2 regions of the Cobetia sp. 14N.309.X.WAT.E.A4 genome follow, and region 2 is predicted to be linked to the other one. Evidence: predicted binding sites of a transcription regulator. Region 2 holds the regulator's gene; the other holds the start of a gene.
The links. The regulator PhoB, encoded in region 2, activates phosphate uptake and scavenging genes when phosphate is short. The targets are predictions, from matches to a motif close to TGTCATANNNNTGTCANA.
Positions count from the first base shown of each region.

Region 1: OW493_RS04315 (CYTH domain-containing protein) is a predicted target of PhoB. The motif match lies at 5,007-5,024, and genes of this name have one in related genera.

Region 1 covers NZ_JAPNXT010000002.1:210,909-220,386, forward strand. Annotated here, with positions in the region: gene OW493_RS04295 (PHP domain-containing protein) at 1-705, shown strand, start outside; gene OW493_RS04300 (L-threonylcarbamoyladenylate synthase) at 869-1,492, shown strand; gene OW493_RS04305 (5'-nucleotidase, lipoprotein e(P4) family) at 1,668-2,477, shown strand; gene OW493_RS04310 (ion transporter) at 2,582-3,628, opposite strand; gene OW493_RS04315 (CYTH domain-containing protein) at 3,782-4,795, opposite strand; gene OW493_RS04320 (TIGR00153 family protein) at 5,277-5,957, shown strand; gene OW493_RS04325 (inorganic phosphate transporter) at 5,999-7,282, shown strand; gene argA (amino-acid N-acetyltransferase) at 7,595-8,905, shown strand; gene OW493_RS04335 (hypothetical protein) at 8,968-9,264, opposite strand.
Region 2 covers NZ_JAPNXT010000004.1:258,103-267,580, reverse strand. Annotated here, with positions in the region: gene yccS (YccS family putative transporter) at 1-1,766, opposite strand, end outside; gene OW493_RS08110 (DUF2780 domain-containing protein) at 1,969-2,385, shown strand; gene OW493_RS08105 (hypothetical protein) at 2,469-2,825, opposite strand; gene OW493_RS08100 (HU family DNA-binding protein) at 3,004-3,279, opposite strand; gene OW493_RS08095 (FAD-dependent oxidoreductase) at 3,554-4,738, opposite strand; gene OW493_RS08090 (chorismate lyase) at 4,890-5,537, shown strand; gene ubiA (4-hydroxybenzoate octaprenyltransferase) at 5,568-6,449, shown strand; gene phoB (phosphate regulon transcriptional regulator PhoB) at 6,677-7,366, shown strand; gene phoR (phosphate regulon sensor histidine kinase PhoR) at 7,374-8,669, shown strand; gene cysZ (sulfate transporter CysZ) at 8,775-9,478, opposite strand, start outside.

The DNA of each region.
Region 1 (9,478 bases), on a different contig from region 2:
CTGCCGGGCTGCGAGCTGTCCGTGCGCTGGCGCAATCAGACCATCCACCTGGTGGCGCTGATGCCCGAGGGCGCCGGAGACGCGTTGAGCGCCGGCCTCAGGCAGCAACATGATGCACGTGAGCGGCGCAGTCACGAGATCGCCGCGCGCATGGAGAAGCTGGGACTGAGTGATGCCATGCAGCGTGCCCGTGAGCAGGCCACGCTCAGCGGGTCGGGAGACCGCCCCCTGTCGCGGCCGGACTTCGCGCGCGCGCTGGTGGAGGCGGGACTGGCCCGTGATCTTCAGGATGCCTTCAAGCGTCACCTGGGCTCCGGCCAGAAGGGCGACGTCAAGGCACACTGGCCCGAGATGGAAGAGGCGGTGGGATGGATACGTGCTGATGGCGGTGTCGCGGTGATGGCGCACCCGATGCGCTACAAGCTGACCCGCACCAAGCGCGGTGAGCTGCTGCGGGACTTCATCTGTGCCGGCGGTGAGGCCGCCGAGCTGGTCAGCGGCTTCCAGAACATCGACCGTGCGCGTGACCTGGCGCGTCAGCTGGATGAACTGGGCCTCTATGCTTCCGTCGGCAGTGATTTCCACTTCCCCGGGGGGCCGCTGGCACCCGGCAGCATGAGTCCGCCACCGCGCACCAGGGTGCCGCCCGTCTGGTGTCATCCGCGCCTCGCACCCTTTTTTGCGGCCGCCACCGCCACCATGTGATAGAGATGGCTGGACCGGCCTGGCTGACGTGTCGCGTCTTGTCAGGCCGGTCTTGTCGAGAGTTCGCCGAGAATTTGCCGAGAGTTCGCCGAGAATTTGTCGAGAGTTCGCCGAGATCAGTGCGCCAGTGTCCGGCGCACTGTGCTGACGCAAGGAGCGCCGCATGGGACAGTTTTTCCAGATACACCCTGAAAACCCGCAGAAACGTCTTATTGATCAAGCGGTTGCCATCATTCGGCAGGGGGGCGTGATCGCCTACCCGACCGATTCCGGCTATGCACTGGGTTGCCACCTGGGCGAGAAGAAAGCCATCGAGCGCATCAAGCGTCTGCGTGAACTCGATGACAAGCACAACTTCACCCTGATGTGCTCGGATCTGTCGGAAATCGGCACCTACGCCAAGGTGGACAATGCCGTCTTCCGGCTGCTCAAGAGCCACACGCCCGGAGCCTTCACCTTCATCCTCCACGCGACCACCGAAGTGCCACGCCTGCTGTTGCATCCCAAGCGTCGCTCCATCGGCGTGCGCGTGCCGGACCATGCCATCACGCATGCCCTGCTGGAGGCACATCACGAGCCGCTGATGAGCGTGACGCTGATTCCGCCGGGCGAGGAGCTGCCGATGACGGACCCGGAAGAGATCCGTCAGCGCTTCGGGCATGCGCTGGATCTGATCATCGATGGTGGGGCCTGCCGCCTGGAGGCCACCAGCGTGGTGGACCTGCGCGACCTGCCGCCCGTCATCGTGCGTGAAGGACGAGGCGACATCTCGAACTTCGTCGAGTGAGGCACGCCGCATGACGCGCGTGGCGAGATGCTCATGACGAGTTGCTCATGACGACGAGAAGCGGATGGTGACATGGCAGGCGAGGTCGTTGAACAGGAATTCAATAACGCTGAGTGTTAATATTCTGCCGTCTTGATAACTCAACGACATACCTATCATGCACAGAGGATCATCGATGCCGATCACGTCTTCATCTCAAGCGCGTGTCTCGTTGCTGGCGAGAGCCACCAGGGTCGCGACACTGGCAGGAATCATGGGCCTGGGAGTCGCTCCCGTCAGTCCGGCGGCCGAGACACCCGAGGCAGCGCAGTGTCCGCCGGCAGCATATGCCATGGCACTGCGCTATCAGCAGCAATCGGCGGAAGTCGCGGCCCTGCAGCGTCAGAGCTATGCGCTGGCGACACGTCAGCTGGAGACACTGCTGGCATCTCGTGATGACGAGAAACCTGCCGCGATCATGACCGACCTTGATGAAACCGTGATCGACAACTCCGCGCTGCTGGTGCGTGACCTGAAGGCCTGTCATGACTTCACGGGCTGGGACACCTGGAAGGCGTGGGAACGAGAGGGCAAGCCGACCCTGATTCCGGGTGCCAGGGAGTTCCTCGAACTTGCCGCATCGCGTGGCGTGGCGATCTACTACGTGTCGGATCGCTACGAGGAGAACAAGGACGCCACGGTCACCACGCTGAAAGCCCTGGGTCTGCCCGGTGTCGATGACGCCCATGTGCGCCTGCTGGGGCCGAGCAAGTCGGTGCGTCGTCAGGCGATCGCGAAGGATCACGACATCGTGATGCAGCTGGGCGACAGCCTGCATGATTTCGCGGATGACTTCTCCGACAAGACGCCCGAGCAGCAGAAGGCGCTCGTCGCGGAGCAGGCGCAGCATTTCGGCAAGGATTGGATCATGTTGCCGAATGCCTCCTACGGCAGCTGGAGTGAGGCCACGCTGACCGCCTGGGACAAGCCCTTCTCTGACCGCTAGCCCTTGCCGGCTTCCGGCTGAATGACAACGCCCCCGGACCTTGCGGTCTCGGGGGCGTTGTCATTTCCGAGGCGTTGTCGTGTGCCGAGTGACACTCGGCCTCGTCAGCTGCGATCGCGGTCGGGGGAGTCGTCGCCTGGGGAGGCGGTTTCCTCCTTCGCTGGCGGCTCGGCGTCGGGCTCAGGTCCAGGTTCGGGTTCTGGGTCTGTCTCAGTCTCAGTCTCAGGCTCTGGCTCGCGTGGGTCACGCGTGTCTTCATCCAGCCAGGTGCCGCAGAACTTGCAGTACTTGGCATTGCGATCATGGCCCTCACGGCCACAGCCGGGGCAGGCTTCATCGCTGGTCTGCTGCATGCGCAGGCCGTTGAGCACCTCGGCCGAGAACACGCCGGTGGGCACGGCGAGAATCGAATAGCCCAGTATCATCATCATCGCCGAGATGAACTGGCCCAAGGGCGTGATGGGGGCGATATCGCCGTAGCCCACCGTGGTCAGCGTCACCACCGCCCAGTAGAGCGCCTTGGGGATGGAGGTGAAGCCGGCTTCCGGGGGTTCGATCAGATAGATCAGGGCGCCGAACACCGTGATGATGCTGAGTACGGTGATGAAGAACAGCAGGATCTTGCGACGACTGCGCGCGAGAGCCTCGACCAGCATGCGACCTTCGCCGACGAAGGCCATCAGGCGCAGCACGCGGAACAGCCGCAGCACACGCAGCACGCGCACCACCAGCAGTGCCTGCGCCCCCGGAATCAGCAGCGAGAGCCAGGTCGGGGCGATCGACAGCAGGTCGAGCACGCCGTAGAAGCCCTTCGCCCAGGTGCCGGGGTGTTTGAGGCAATAGAGGCGTACTGCGTATTCCAGCGTGAACAGCAGGGTGAAGGTCCATTCCAGGATACGGAACAGCTCCCCATGGCGGGCATTCAGCGACGGCACGCTATCGAGCATCACCACGGCGACGCTGGCGAGAATCATCGCGACCAGCGCGATATCGAAGGCCTTGGCCGCCTTGGTGTCGGACTCGAAGATCCAGTGGAACAGCCGGGCACGCAGCCTGCCGCTGGCCGGCTCGAAATCGCTGGAGCGAGGGGGGGCGGTGGCGGATTGTGATGTACTGCCGTATTCGTTGGCCGGCCCTTGGCGTTCAGGCATGCGGGCTTCCTTGACTGGCGTCGCAGCGCCGGGGCGGGCTGCGACGCGATGGTGGGGGCAGGGCAGGTGAGGGCGCGATGGCCAGGCGCTCAGCGAGCGATTTCACCGGGGTCTCTCAATGAGCTGTCTCACCGAGCATTCTAATGAGCTGTCTCACTGGCCTCGGCTGCGCAATGCCGCCAGCAGCGACAGGCTGTGCTGACCGAAGACCGCTGTCATCCAGCTGTCTGGCGTGCCCTGCTCACGGGATTCGCTCAGCGCCTCCGTCAGCGCCACCGCATGGACATGACCGGGATGCTGACTGGCGGCCAGGCGCGAGGCCAGGGCCGAGAAGGCGGCCAGGGCGTGATCGTGCCAGCGCATGTCATCTTGCTGCTGGCGGTCGGCATGTGCATCCAGGGCATCGATGGCCGCGGCGAGCAGGGCATTCGTGTCGGTGGTATCCAGCGTCTTCTCGTGCCATTCGCCATCTCTGAGTGCGGCACCGCGGCGTGCCTTGCTGGCATCTGCCGGGCGCAGGGCCAGTCGGCTGGCCAGGGATTCCGCCAGCGTCCACAGCACCCCTTCGCGCTGCTCGGCGCTCAGGTCGTCACCGCCAGTGAGTTCCAGTTCGATCTCGCGGATGTGCGTCTCCCGACCTGCTGCCTTCACGTGGCCGAGATCCAGCGCCATCTCGACGCCGACACCCGCTGTCTGGCCATCCTGCGTCACCGTCACCGTCAGCTCCAGCTGCCAGGCATGACGTTCGAAATCCGTGCTGAAGGTAGGGGCGAGGGCGCCGAGCAGGTGCTCACGCGGACCTTCCTCAAGCGCCTGCAGAGGGGGAAGGCCGCGCAGGCCATCGAGATCGAGGCCTGTCTGGCCGTCGGGCAGCGCCCATTCCCACTCGCCCCGCGAATGCAGGCCGCCATGGCTTTCGCCACTGGTCTTGAGGGTCTGGCGCAAGGGGCCCGGACTGTCGGCATCCTCTCCACTGCGGCGCAGGCGCAATGCCATCTTGGCGCGTTCCAGCGCATGCTCAGGCGTGTCGAAATAGGTATTGGCCAGCCAGCGACGACGGGGCGTGGTGCCAGCCAGTTCCGCGATGTCCGCAAGACGTTCCAGAATCGCCGTGCGTCCGAGGCCGCTGTGGGTCAGCGCCAGCTTGAGTTCGATTTCCTGCGCCATGACGACGGCACTCCCTGTACGAGAAGATGAAAAATGAAGATGGCCGGGCATGGATGATGACAGCGATACGAGGACGCTGGCGGCCTGTCCGAGATCCCGGGACAGGCAGCCCCCGGCGGCTTCATGCTCGCGCCTGTCCCTTGCCAAGGCAAGCGCAGAGCGTGTCGCCAGCCTTCCCACGGCAGGTGATCCGTCAGCAGAATCACAGTGATATGACAGTATCGTGACATTTGTGTGACATGAATTGCCTGCCGCCAACTCCTTGGTTATATTATGAACAATGTAATCAGTCAGCGACCCCGCGTCCTGTCGCTACATGACAATCTCTCCTCTGGAATCCTTCGAGTTCCCCCCCGACTGCCGCTGATGTTGCGTGAAGTACAACAGCATGGCGGTATCGTGTCGTTACGATGAAAGTTATGTGATCGTCACAAAGGCTTTGCTACACTCCGCGCGTCAATCCTTAACGCCGACGGCCACTATGGTAACGACCAACCCTTTCTCTTCGATGTTCGGGCGCTCGCCTTTCAAGGCGCTGCACACCCACATCATCAAGACAGACGACTGTGCCCAGCACTTGCTGACCTTCTTCGACGCCTGCGAACAGGGTGATTGGGATCAGGCGGCCAGCATTCGTCAGACCATCAGCAAGCTGGAGCGTGAAGCGGACGAACTGAAGACGCAGCTGCGTCTCAATCTGCCCAATTCGCTGTTCCTGCCGGTATCCCGTTCCGACCTTCTCGAGCTGATCCATGTCCAGGATTCCATCGCGAACGTCACCAAGGATATCGCCGGCATCATGCTGGGTCGCCACATGCAGATACCCACCGCGCTGGTGCCCGCCATGCGTGAGTATCTGAAGACTGCGGTCGAATCGGTCTGCCAGGCGCGCCGTGCGCTGGGCGAGCTGGAAGATCTTGTCGAGTCCGGCTTCGGGCGCAACATGAGCGAGCTGGTCGACAAGCTGATCAATGAGCTGCATGAGCTCGAGAAGCAGTCCGACGAACAGCAGATCGCGATTCGCCAGACCCTGTTCTCGCTGGAAGCCGCTCTGCCACCGGTCGACGTGATCTTCCTCTACAAGATTATCGACTGGGTCGGCGATGTTGCCGATCAAGCTGAAAAGGTCGGTACCCGACTGCAGATCCTGATGGCGCGCTAAGCGCTGTCAGGACGTCCTGCCATCTGCTCAAGAGTTCCCTAATGTCCATCATTGCTCAATACGGCGATGTGCTCGTCATCCTTGCCTGCGTATTCGGTTTCTTCATGGCGTGGGGTGTAGGCGCGAACGATGTCGCCAATGCCATGGGTACCTCGGTTGGTTCCAAGGCCATTACCATCAAGCAGGCGATCGTCATCGCCGTGATCTTCGAATTCCTCGGTGCCTGGCTGGCTGGTGGTGAAGTCACCGATACCATCCGCAAGGGCATCATCGACCCGTCACTGCTGATCCAGAATCCGCAGTTCCTGGTCTACGGCATGCTGGCATCACTGCTGGCCGCCGGTATCTGGCTGCTGATCGCGTCCATGAAGGGCTGGCCGGTCTCCACGACCCACTCCATCGTCGGTGCCATCGTCGGCTTCGCGGCGGCGGGTCTAGGCGTGGATGCGGTCGAGTGGCCCAAGGTCGGTCAGATCGCGGCCTCCTGGCTGGTCTCGCCGCTGCTGGCGGGCTCCATCGCCTTCGTGCTGTTCAAGTCCGTGCAGACGCTGATCTTCGACAATGAAGACCCGTTCGCGGCCGCCAAGCGCTATGTCCCGATGTACATGTTCCTGGTCGGCTTCATCATCTCGATGGTGACCATGGTCAAGGGCCTCAAGCATGTCGGGCTGCACCTGAGCTTCGAGTCCAGCCTGCTGCTGGCCGTCGTCATCGGTGCCATCGTGATGGGGATCGGCGTGCTGATGGAGCGCAAGGTCGCGCGTTCTCGCCTCAAGGAGAAGAATCGCGCCACCGGTGATGATTTCGACTTCAGCGGCGTCGAGAAGGTCTTCGGCCTGCTGATGATGTTCACCGCCTGTGCCATGGCCTTCGCCCACGGCTCCAACGACGTGGCCAACGCGGTCGGTCCGCTGGCAGCCATCATCAGTGTCGTCGATTCCGCCGGTCAGATCGGCGCCAAGGCCAGCATGCCCTGGTGGGTGCTGGTGCTGGGTGGCGGCGGTATCGTCGTCGGCCTGGTCACCTATGGTCGCCGCGTCATCGCCACCGTCGGTACCGGCATCACCGAGCTGACCCCGTCTCGTGGCTTCGCGGCCACCCTGGCGGCGGCCTCCACCGTGGTGCTGGCCTCCGGCACCGGCCTGCCGATCTCCACCACCCACACCCTCGTCGGTGCGGTGCTGGGGGTAGGTCTGGCACGCGGCATGGCAGCGCTCAACCTGCGCGTGATCGGTACCATCGTGATGTCCTGGCTGATCACTCTGCCGGCCGGCGCGATCCTGTCGATCCTGTTCTTCTTCATGTTCAAGGGCATGTTCGGCTAAGCCGACATCTGCCTCAGCGCCCGGGCTTGCGACGGGTTTGCGACAGGGCGCTGCATGAGAGAAACACGCAAGATGCATTGGCATGACGCATCGACAAGATGCATTGGCAAGATGCATTGGCAAGACGCACTTGAAAAACGTTTTTGAAAAAACGTTTTTGAAAAACGAGAAAGGCGACCTTCGGGTCGCCTTTCTCGTTTAGGCCGCATGGATGTCAGGGGCGTCGCTCGCCGTGCAGGCTGCGGCGCTGATATGATGATTCATGGGCATGCCTGACATGTCATTTTCCTCCCTCCTGCACGGAGCTGGCTCTTGAACACGCGTTTTCCCTTCGCGGACTGGTTTCGCAATTCCTCTCCCTACATCAACGCTCACCGTGGGCGCACCTTCGTCATTCTGATCGAAGGCGATGCGCTGTCTTCCTCACGACGAACGCAGTTGATTCAGGATCTGGCGTTGCTGCACACCCTCGGCGTGCGACTGGTGGTGGTGTTCGGCGTGCGTCCGCAGGTCAGGGAAGCACTGGAGGGAGTAGGAATCGAGGCCGAGCGTCATCAGGGGCGTTGGGTCGTCACCCGTGACATCCTCGCGCATCTGGAGCAGCAGGTCGCCACGCTGCGCCTGCGCCTGGAGGCCAGCCTGTCGCTGGGGCTGCCCAATACCCCGCTGCATGGTGTCGAGCTCTCCGCCGTGTCGGGCAATCTGGTGATGGCCAAGCCGCTGGGCGTGCGAGAGGGCGTCGACTTCCTGCACGGTGGCGAGGTGCGTCGGGTGCGCAGCGAGGCCATCCAGGGGCTGCTTTCCCAGCAGGCCATCGTGGTGCTGCCGCCGCTGGGCTTCTCCAGCACCGGCGAAGTCTTCGACCTCGATGCGGCCGAGGTGGCCGAGCACGCGGCCGTGGCGCTGGCCGCCGACAAGCTGATCCTGCTGGGAGAAGGGGAGGGACTGTTCGATGAGCATGGCGTACTGTTGCGTCAGCTCAACCCTGAACAGGCCGCCGCCCTGGCACCGCCACGTGAGGATGACAGCGAACTGTCTCGTCATCTGGCCGCGGCCTGTGGTGCGGCGCGGCGCGGCGTCGGTCGCACTCACCTGCTCAGCTGGCGGGATCGCGATGCGTTGCTGGGCGAGCTGTTCACCCGCGACGGGATCGGCACCATGATCACCCGCCAGGGCTACGAACAGCTGCGCAAGGCACGCCTGGAGGATGTCGGAGGATTGCTGGCATTGCTGGGGCCGCTGGAGCAGCGCGGTATCCTCGTCGCTCGCTCGCGTGAACGCCTTGAGCACGAGATCGACGACTATGTCGTGCTCGAGCGTGACGGCATGATCATCGGCTGTGCAGCCCTGCATGTCAGTCGTGACGCTGCCATGGGTGAGCTGGCCTGCGTGGCCGTGCATGATGACTACCGGCGTGGCCAGCGGGGTGAGCAGCTGCTGGCCGAGATCGAGGTGCGTGCACGGCGTGGTGGCCTCACGCATCTGTTCGCGCTGACCACGCATACCCTGCATTGGTTCATCGAGCACGGCTTCGTGTCGGCCGGCCTGGATGACCTCCCGCCGATGCGCCGAGAGATCTACAACTCCGCGCGCAATTCCAAGGTGCTGATCAAGGCGCTCTAGTCACGACCCAAGCACGTGGCGCTCAAGGCGCTTGCCGTCGCCCTCAAGACTCTCGACCCCCGTCAGCCGCCTGAACGCTTCAGGTGACTGACGGGGGTCTTGCGCATGATGCGCGGGAAATTCCGGCAAGATGTCGCACTTCTGGATCGATGCCGCGCTTCTGGCTCGATATCGCACTTTTTGATCGATGCCGCGCTTCTGGATCGATGCCGCGCTTCTGGATCGATGTCGCACTTCTGGATCAGTGAATGGCGCGATGTCTTGCAAAGGAGACGTTTCAATTGATTGATATGGAAGGAGAAAATCGGATACCAACGATAACTGTTGGCATTTTGCGACGAAAAGGACGTGTATTTCATCGTTTCACGCCTCGTGCGTGGGAATCCACGCCGATGCCGGTTTTTGAATCTTTACAAGTCATTGTTTTTGAATATGTTTTTCGATTATTGGCACGGCATTGGCAATAGTCATGTTGAGCACGAGGGAGTGCCCATGAAAATGGACATTCTCTCCGGCCTTGCAGCGATGACGGTACTCACTACCCTGTGCGCTCCGTGATCGCTGACAGGCCAA
Region 2 (9,478 bases):
CGATACTGGGACAGCACCTCCCCCAGATAGCGCCCGCTGGTCTTGAGGCTGACACCGGCCTGACGATAGAGCTTGCGGCCCTGCCAGTCCGGCAGGATCAACACCACGGAAAGCCCCGCCAGCAGGCCACCGACCAGCGTATCGAACAGTCGCGGCCAGATGAGATCGAAGCCATCACCGACCTGGTTGAAGCAGGCCAGCACCATCAGGGTGATGGCCGCCGTCGCCAGGGTGTAGCGTGACCCGCGCGTGGCGAAGAACAGCACCCCCGCGACCACGGCGATGCCGGCCTGGAGGGTGGGGGCCGGGAACAGGCTGATCAGCGCCCAGCCGGCCAGCAGACCGATCAAGGTACCGACGATGCGCTGAGCCAGGGTGCGCCGGGTATCGCCGAAGCTGGGCCGGCAGACGAACAGCCCCGTCAGCAGAATCCAGTAGCCCTGGGTCGGGTGGACCGCCAGCAGCACGCCATAGCCGGCCACCAGGGTCGCGGTCAGGCGCAGCGAGTGACGGAAGATAGGTGAGCGCGGGGTCAGATGGCTGCGAATGCGCTCGAGCATGTCCCGCGTGCCGTGAGGCGAGCGATCCAGCAGGCTGTTGTCGCTTTCACTGCTGCTGGCTTCCAGATCGCCGAGTCGCTCGATCTGCCCTTCGATCAATCGCAGGTTGCCCGCCAGCGCCTCCAGCGCCTGCATCAGATGACGCCATTCAGGCCGATGCTGCTGCTTGAGATACTCGAGCGAGGCGTTGAGGTCTTCCAGCGCCTGCTGGCTGTCACTGGCCTCGAAGGGCTGACGCATCAGCAGCGCCCGGCCCAGCCCCTTGCAGGCGCCGCCCTGCTGCTCCAGCAGGCGCTGACAGCGGAACAGGATATCGTGATGGAAGAAGGCATCACTGAGCTGGCCATAGGGGTAATGGCTCGAACTGGCCCGCTCATGAAGGTCCTGGGCGATGAAGTAGAGCCGCAGGTAGCGATCCAGCTTGCTGGTGTCGCGCCGCCCGGCGAGACGCCGGAAGACCATCTCCTTGGTCTGGTTGAGCGCCACGACCACGCGACCATTCTGCTCCGCCAGCGCCAGACGACGCGCCGAGCGATCCACGTTGCGCAGTGGCTCGAACAGCTGAGCCTTGAGAATCAGATAGCGGCCCAGTTCACGGTAGAGGGTCGCCATGCTGTGCTTGAGCGGCTGACGCGAGAACAGCGCGCACCACAGTACCGACAGCAGGCCATACCAGGTCGCGCCGATCACCAGCAGCAACGGCTGGACCAGATTGATGCCCAGTCCCGGCTCACGCAGCCACTCGGGCAGGCTGCGTTCCAGCAGCGCGATCTGCCCATCGCCATGCTGCTGCTCGAGACTGATCATGGTGTACACGGCCAGAATCAGCGAGGCGCGGGCGATGGCCCCGTAGCGGGCATCGATCGCCGCCAGCATCGGCAGAGTGAAGGTGGCCAGCGCCAGGCCGATCACGAAGGGCAACGGCATGCCGAACAGCAGTTCCACCGAGACGGCGGCGATGCTGAAGCAGGCCAGTGTCATGCCCAGCGCGCGCAGTCGCCCGCGCCAATGGTCATCCGTTTCCGCCAGTCCCGAGGCAATCACGCCGAGAAACAGCGGGATCACCAGCGCCATCTCGTCCAGCCAGAACCCTACCGCCATCACACCGCCCAGCGCGATGAGCATGCGCAGCGAATAGCTGAAGGCATCCAGCGTCCACAGTCGACGCAGGGAGTGGATGAGCGAGTGTTGCAGGGAGCGTGTCATGAAGTGTTCCGTGACCAGGGCGCGAGCAGCGCATTAGACTTTAGATTTATGCCGCTAGCATACCACCCTGTTCTGCCGTGTCCGATAGCTCCGGCTCACACAAGCGTTGGCAAGCGCTTCAGGCGCCAAACTCTCCGTCCGTGCCACTCTACCCACTCATGCTACCCACTCATGCCTACCCCGGATTTCATGGAGAATACCGATGCACCCACTCATCGAACGTGTCACTGGCGCCCTCGGGCTGTCACCGGAGATTGCCGAACAGGCGGTCGGCCTCATTCTCAAGTTCGTGCGTGAACAGGGCCCGGATGGGCCGGCGGCATCACTGCTGGGGGCCATTCCGGGCGCCGAAGGGTTGATCGGCAGCGCTGGCGAGGAAGCCGCCGAGTCCGGGGGCGGTGGCCTCATGGGCGGCCTGATGGGGGCGGTCAGTGCATTCACCGGAGGCAGCGGAGGGGGAGCACTGGAGCTGGGCCAGAAGCTGATGGGACTGGACCTGAACATGGATCAGGCACGTGGCGTGGCCGATGAGACGCTGAGCTATGCGCGCGAGCAAGCCGGCGATGGTGTGGTCGACCAGGTCATCGAGGGCATTCCGGGCCTCAAGCATCTGCTATGACACCTTGCGTGCCCTCACGAAAAACGCCCCGCTGAGCAGATCAGCGGGGCGTTTTTTTCGGTCACAACGGCATGGCCGTCGGTTCAGCGAATCCGCTTGAGCAATGACTGCAGACGATTGAGCTGGGCGGAATCCCCGACCAGACGCACGCGCTGCTCCATCATGCCATTCAAGAAGGCCTTGGGAGACGGCTTGAGCAGGAAGGCCACCGCACTCTCAGCATCCGCGAAGCGCAGCTCAAGCTCCGTATCCACCGGCAGACCGGTGCCGGAGGTCACACCTTCCCGAGACATCCGATAATGACGCGCGATGCTCAGATCCTCCGTGGCAACGCCCCAATCCAGCGAACGCGTCTCGAGCTGAGCGCGAAATTCGGGGTCGCGCCGGAAGGCACGCTTGAGCAGCAGGCCCAGTACCCACAACAGCAACTTGAGCTTCATGGCGTCAATCCTTCCTTGAGAGGCGGCACGGTCAAGCGGTCAGCCGCGAACAGCCATCGATACCGTCCATGACAAAATGCCACCGGGCCCGAGTGGCGGAGCCGGTGGCATCGATACTGACATCGGGCAAGCATGGCGGGCCGCCACGCCAGCAGGGGCGCGGCGGCGTGGACCAGACTTACTTGGTCACCGCATCCTTCAATGACTTGCCCGGCTTGAAGGCCACTGTCTTGCTGGCCGGGATGGTCAGGGGTTTGCCTGTCTGGGGGTTCTTGCCGGTACGCGCTGCACGCTGACGCACCGTGAAGGAGCCAAAACCAATCAATGAAACATCGTTGCCCTTGGCGACCGTGTGGGTGATCTCGTCGAGAATCACGTTCAACACCTGACTAGCCTTGTCCTTGGACAGATCCGCACGCTCGGCGATGGCCGCAGCGAGTTCTGGCTTGCGCATGAAAAGCCCTCCTGGTTTGGCATTCTGCACGGGCGGCTCAGCCGCCGATTCATTGTTGTTCTTGCACGGATGTTGTTCTTGCACGGATGTTGCTGCACTTGCTGGCATTGCATGGCGCTTGGGCGATGCGATACCGGGTCCCCCTTTCACGGGGTGAACGTCACCGGTAACACGTCGTCCCTGATTCTCGCCTGACGCTCTGTGACGGAAACTTCACTATCGTGCCTGACTACGCTGGCTTCAAGGGGTCTGCGACCATCGGCCATGGCATCGCCTAGCCTAGCAACGGCGGCGCCTGCCGCGCCAGCTCGACTTTCCTGCGAACGGAGGCGCCTGTCAACGCATATCCAATCAAGCGTTCGTTCGCATCGAGAGCGCGTGCATCGAGATCATCTCCCTCGCCCGTGATGTCCCAGCGCGCCACGGCCGTCCGAGGCGGGTAGGCCACGATGGGCAGCGCCGGTGTCTTGACCAGCACGGGCCAGGCCTTCCAGTCGAGCTCGACCGCCTCGCCGCACAGATTGGCGGCCAGCACCCGAGCCGCGGCCTGCAGGGGCTGCACGTACATGGCATTGACCCCTTCGACACTGGCGCAGTCTCCCAGCGCCCAGACATGCGGCCGGGAGGTGGCAAGGTGGCGATCGACGCGGATGCCGTCCCCACCAGCACTCAACCCCGCGCCCTGTGCCAGCTTGATGCGTGGCGCGAGCCCCGTGGCCAGCAGCACCAGCGAGCCCTCCACCGCATGACCACTCTGCAGCACCACGCTGACGGGCGCCTGCGTTGCCTTGCCGGCGGTGATGGTCTCGACCATCTCGCCTTGCAGCCGACGCACGCCGATGGCATCGAAGGCCTTGCCAAGTCGCTGGCCGAGCGCCTGGGGAAGCAAGCCATCCAGCGGAGTGTCTTCCGCCGCGACCAGGGTGACCTCATGTCCTGCGGCTTTCAGGTCATTGGCGTATTCACACCCCACCAGACCGGCACCGACGATCACGACACGGCCACTCTCCCCCGCCTCACGCGCTGCCGTCAGCGTGGCGCTGAAGGCGGCATAGTCATCGAGATCATTGATGCTCATCACGCGCGAGCCGACCGAGTCATCGATGGGGAAGGGTCGCCGTGGCGCGGCACCGAGTGCCAGCACCAGCTCGTCATAGGCCAGGCATTCCTCGCCCAGCCAGACCTGTCGCGCGTGGGTATCGATGCTCGTCACTCGCTGATGGGTGCGCAGCTCGGCGTCCAGTTCATCCACCAGGGCCACGGAGGTCTGCCGTGCCAATGCCCGGGCGCTCATGCCCTTGGCAAAGGCGGTGGACAGCAGAGGCTTGGCGTAATCGTGGCCACTGTCCTGACTGACCAGGATCAGTCGACTGTCCTTGTCACGCGCACGCAGGGCACGCGCCAGGCCAATGCCGGCCATGCCGGTGCCGATGATGACAAGGGTACGAGGGTCGCGCATGGCGCCATCTCCTGAGATCGATCCGAGAGGAAAAGAGGGTAGTCGGGCCCCAGCATACCAGCCTGCCACTGGCGCGGGCATGCTCACGCTGCAGGCCTTGCGGTTCGGGCGTGCTAGACTCGCCACTTGTCATCCTGACAGGGAATTCATCGTGGTCTGTCACTCCCACTCGGCAGCGTTTGCCGGCAAGATCGCCATCCGGGCCATGTCTCGCTCGGAACTCAGCACTCCCTGCGCTCACCAGAGAGCGATGGACTCGGCGGTCCGCCGCCACTGGCAGCCCGCCGCGAGCCTGCAAGGCGTCATGCCGGCCGGCTGGTGGCCATGGCTGTCCTCCAGCGACTCGCTGACCCAGCGTCTCGATCACGCCATGCGCATGCTCGATGGTCAGGGGCTGCGCGTGCGCCTGCTGCTGCAGGACACCGGCCCTGCCCGGCGGGATGAGGCGCGGATGCTGGGTATCGCGCCACGACGCCATGTCTGGCGGCGCGAAGTGGCCCTGTGTCATGGCGATGAGCCCTGGGTGATCGCGCGCTCGCTGGCGGCGCTGGACCTGGCCCATGGCCACCGTCTTTCGACGCTCGGCGAAGGCTCGCTGGGCCATTGGCTGTTCCGCCAGCCTGACCTGACCCGCAGCGCCATCGATGTCAGCCGGGCGCCACTGAGGCTTGCCAGCACGCAGCCGCTGGCACGCACCGCCAGCCTGTGGATGCGCCGCTCGATGTTCTCGCATGGTCGCTTCCGGGTACTGGTCCAGGAAGGTTTCACCCCTCGGTTCCAGCACGCCCTGGAACTCTGATTCCCCACTGCCGTTCGATCAGGAGTCCTGATGTCAGCGTCATCCGCTTCCCGCCCGTCCAAACTGGCCGATTACCTCGCCCTGACTCGTCTGGACCGCCCCATCGGCACCTGGCTGCTGATGTGGCCGACCCTCTGGGCCCTGTGGCTGGCGGCCGATGGGCTACCGGACCGCGATACGCTGCTGATCTTCGTGGCTGGTGTCTATCTGATGCGTGCCGCCGGCTGCGTGATCAACGACTACGCGGATCGCCACTGGGACAAGCATGTCGAACGCACCCGGGATCGCCCGCTGACCTCAGGACGCATCACGGAGCGCGAGGCGCTGACCCTGTTCGGTGTGCTGGTCGCGGCCGCCTTCGTGCTGGTGTGCTTCACCAACCTGACCACGGTGCTGCTGTCGATCGTCGCCGTGCTGCTGGCGGCCAGCTATCCGTTCATGAAGCGCTTCCATCATCTGCCGCAGGTGGTGCTGGGCGCCGCCTTCGGCTGGGCGATTCCGATGGCCTTCGCGGCGACGCTTGAGGAGGTGCCGACCTATGGCTGGTGGCTGTTCGCGGCCAACCTGATGTGGACGGTGGCCTACGACACCGCCTATGCGATGGTCGATCGCAATGACGATCTCAAGGTCGGCATCAAGTCCACCGCCGTGCTGTTCGGCCGCGCCGACACGCTGATGATCGGTCTGCTGCAGCTGGGCATGCTGGCGGTGTTGATCGGCATCGGCCTGCACCTGGCGCTGGGCATCTTCTACTGGCTGGGGCTGGCCGCGGCGGCCGTGACCTTCGTCTGGCAGCAGCGCCTGATTCGCGAGCGGGAGCGTGGCCCCTGCTTCCAGGCATTTCTCAACAACCACTGGTCCGGCCTGCTGATCTTCGCGGGCATCGCGCTGGCGACCTGGCCAGCTGCCTGACCCCTCTTTCCGGCCAACGGGCCCGAGTCCTCATCCGGTCTGCCAGCGACCTTCCTCGTGCGGCGAGGCGTGACATTCACACCTCGCGAGAGTTGAGGGACTCGCTGGCAAGCCGGGCGGCAAGCTGCCAAGCTGGCCATTGTCATCTCACTGTCATATAAGCAGGTTGTAATCGTCATCGACTTGTCATTCTGGCGCGTGCGCCGACTGCTGCATGGGATCTAGCGATGAGCTCCAAGACCGTACTGATTGTCGACGACGAATCCTCGATACGCGAGATGATCGCCGTCGCCCTGGAAATGGCGGATTACCGCGTGCTGGAGGCCGACAATGCCCAGGACGCCCACGCCATCGTCGTCGATGAAAAGCCCGATCTGCTGTTGCTGGACTGGATGATGCCCGGCACCAGCGGGCTGGAACTGGCGCGCCGCCTCAAGCGTGACGAGACCACGGCGGAGCTGCCGATCATCCTGCTCACCGCCAAGGGCGAGGAAGACAACAAGATCCAGGGGCTCGAGGCCGGGGCGGACGATTACATCACCAAGCCCTTCTCGCCACGCGAGCTGGTGGCACGCCTCAAGGCCGTGCTGCGCCGCACCACGCCCAAGGGCGTCGAGGAGTCGGTGGAAGTCGAGGGTCTGATGCTCGACCCCGCCAGCCACCGCGTGACCGCACACGGCAACTCCCTGGAGGTCGGCCCCACCGAATACCGCCTGCTGCAGTTCTTCATGACCCATCAGGAGCGCGCCTACACCCGCAGCCAGCTGCTGGATCAGGTCTGGGGCGGCAATGTCTATGTCGAGGAGCGCACCGTGGACGTGCACATTCGTCGTCTGCGCAAGGCGCTGGGCGAGGGGCATCAGCACTTGATCCAGACCGTCCGCGGTACCGGTTATCGCTTCAGCGCCCAGGCCTGAGACGCGGATGCGCTACTGGACGAACGAGCTATGGCGGCTGGGCTATCTGGCGGGCGGCTTCGGGCTGGTCGGCGGACTGCTCGGCCTGCTGGGCTGGGGCCTGGCGCTGGGGCTGGCGCTGTACCTGTTCGTCCATCTCAAGCACCTCAAGAGCCTCTACACCTGGCTGATCACCAACCCCCATGAAGAGCCGCCGCCCGGCGATGGCGTCTGGGGGGATCTGCTCGATCGTCTGTATCGCTACCAGAAGGGTCAGCGTCAGGCGCAGGAGCGACTGCGCAGTATCCTCAACCGCATCCAGGAATCCTCGGAAGCGATGCGCGATGGCCTGGTGATGCTCGACAACCACGGCGACATGGAGTGGTGGAACAGCGCTGCCGAGCAGTTGATCGGCCTCAAGGCCAGTCACGACCGCGGCCAGCACGTCACCAACTATCTGCGTGACCCCGTGTTCATCGATTACTTCAATCGGCTGGCCTATCGTGAGCCGCTGACCCTGCAATCGCCGCTCTCCGACAACCTGACCCTGCAGATCTCCATCACCCTGTTCGGTGACAACGAGCGCCTGGTGATGGTGCGTGATGTCACCCGCCTCTACCGTCTCGAGGAAATGCGCCGCGATTTCGTGGCCAATGTCTCCCATGAGCTGCGCACGCCGCTGACGGTACTGGCCGGCTACCTCGAGACCTATTCCGACTATGCCGATGACCTGCCCCCGCGCTGGCAGCGTGGCCTGGGACAGATGCAGAGTCAGACCGACCGCATGCAGCACCTCGTCGAGGATCTGCTGACCCTGTCGCGCCTGGAGACCGACGAGCTGTCGGGCGAAGGACGTCGCATCGACATGGCACAGCTGCTGACACGTATCCGGGAAGATGCCGAAGGCCTCTCGAAGGAGCGGCATGTCATCACGGTGGAGGTCGAGCCCGGACTGGCCCTGATGGGTGAGGAGCAGGAGCTGAGAAGCGCGATCTCGAATCTGGTCTTCAATGCGGTGCGTTACACGCCGGAAGACTGCCACATCACGCTGCGCTGCCAGAGCACCAGCGAGGGCGTGATGGTCGAGGTGGAGGATGACGGTGACGGCATTGATCCCGTGCATCTACCGCGCCTGACGGAGCGTTTCTATCGCATCGACAAGGGACGCAGCACCGCCACTGGTGGCACCGGGCTGGGACTGGCCATCGTCAAGCATGTGCTGATCCGCCATCAGGGCCGCCTGGAGATCGACAGCCTGCCCGGCGAGGGCGCACGCTTCCGTTGTCATTTCCCGGCGGAGCGTCGCTGCGCGACGACTGCCTGACGGTTGCAGCCCCACTGACACGAACGCCCCGCCGCGCCCTCTGCATGAGGTCACGGCGGGGCGTCGTGGTATCTGCGTTCGTCAACGCTCGCGATAAAGCCTGGCTCAGCGGCGCGGGGCAGGCAGCTGTCGGTAGTGGCTCTGCCACATCAGGACGGCACCCGCCACGGCCCCGGGAATGAACAGCAGGTTGGCCAAGGGCACCAGCGTCAGCACGAACACGGCACCACCGAAGGTCAGTGACGGCCACCAGCGCGCCTTGAGACGCTGCTTCATGTCACCGAAGCTGACCTGATGGTTGTCCATCGGATAGTCCAGATACTGGATCGCCATGCTCCAGGCTGAGAACAGCCCCCACAGCAGCGGTGAGAGCAGATTCAGGCCCGGAATGAAGCCGAGAATGAACAGCGCGATCATGCGGGGAATGAAGTAACCCAGTTTGGCCATCTCGCGCCCCAGCGAGTCGATCCCGATCTTCACCAGGCCACGCTCATCCTCGATCAGGGTGCCATCCAGACGATGCTCAACCTTCTCGGCCAGAATGCCGTAGAACGGCGCCGCGATCAGATTGGTCACCAGGCTGAAGGTGAAGAACACCGCCAGCAACAGACTCAGCACCAGCACCGGCCAGATCAACCAGCTCAGCCATTCCAGCCAGCTGGGCACCTTGAGCATCCAGTAATCGATCCAGCCCTCGAACTGGCTGAACAACAGCCACAGCGTGGCACTGTAGAGCACCAGGTTGATCGCCAGTGGTACGAACACGAAACGGCGTAGCCCGGGGGTATAGACCATGCGGGTCCCGCGGA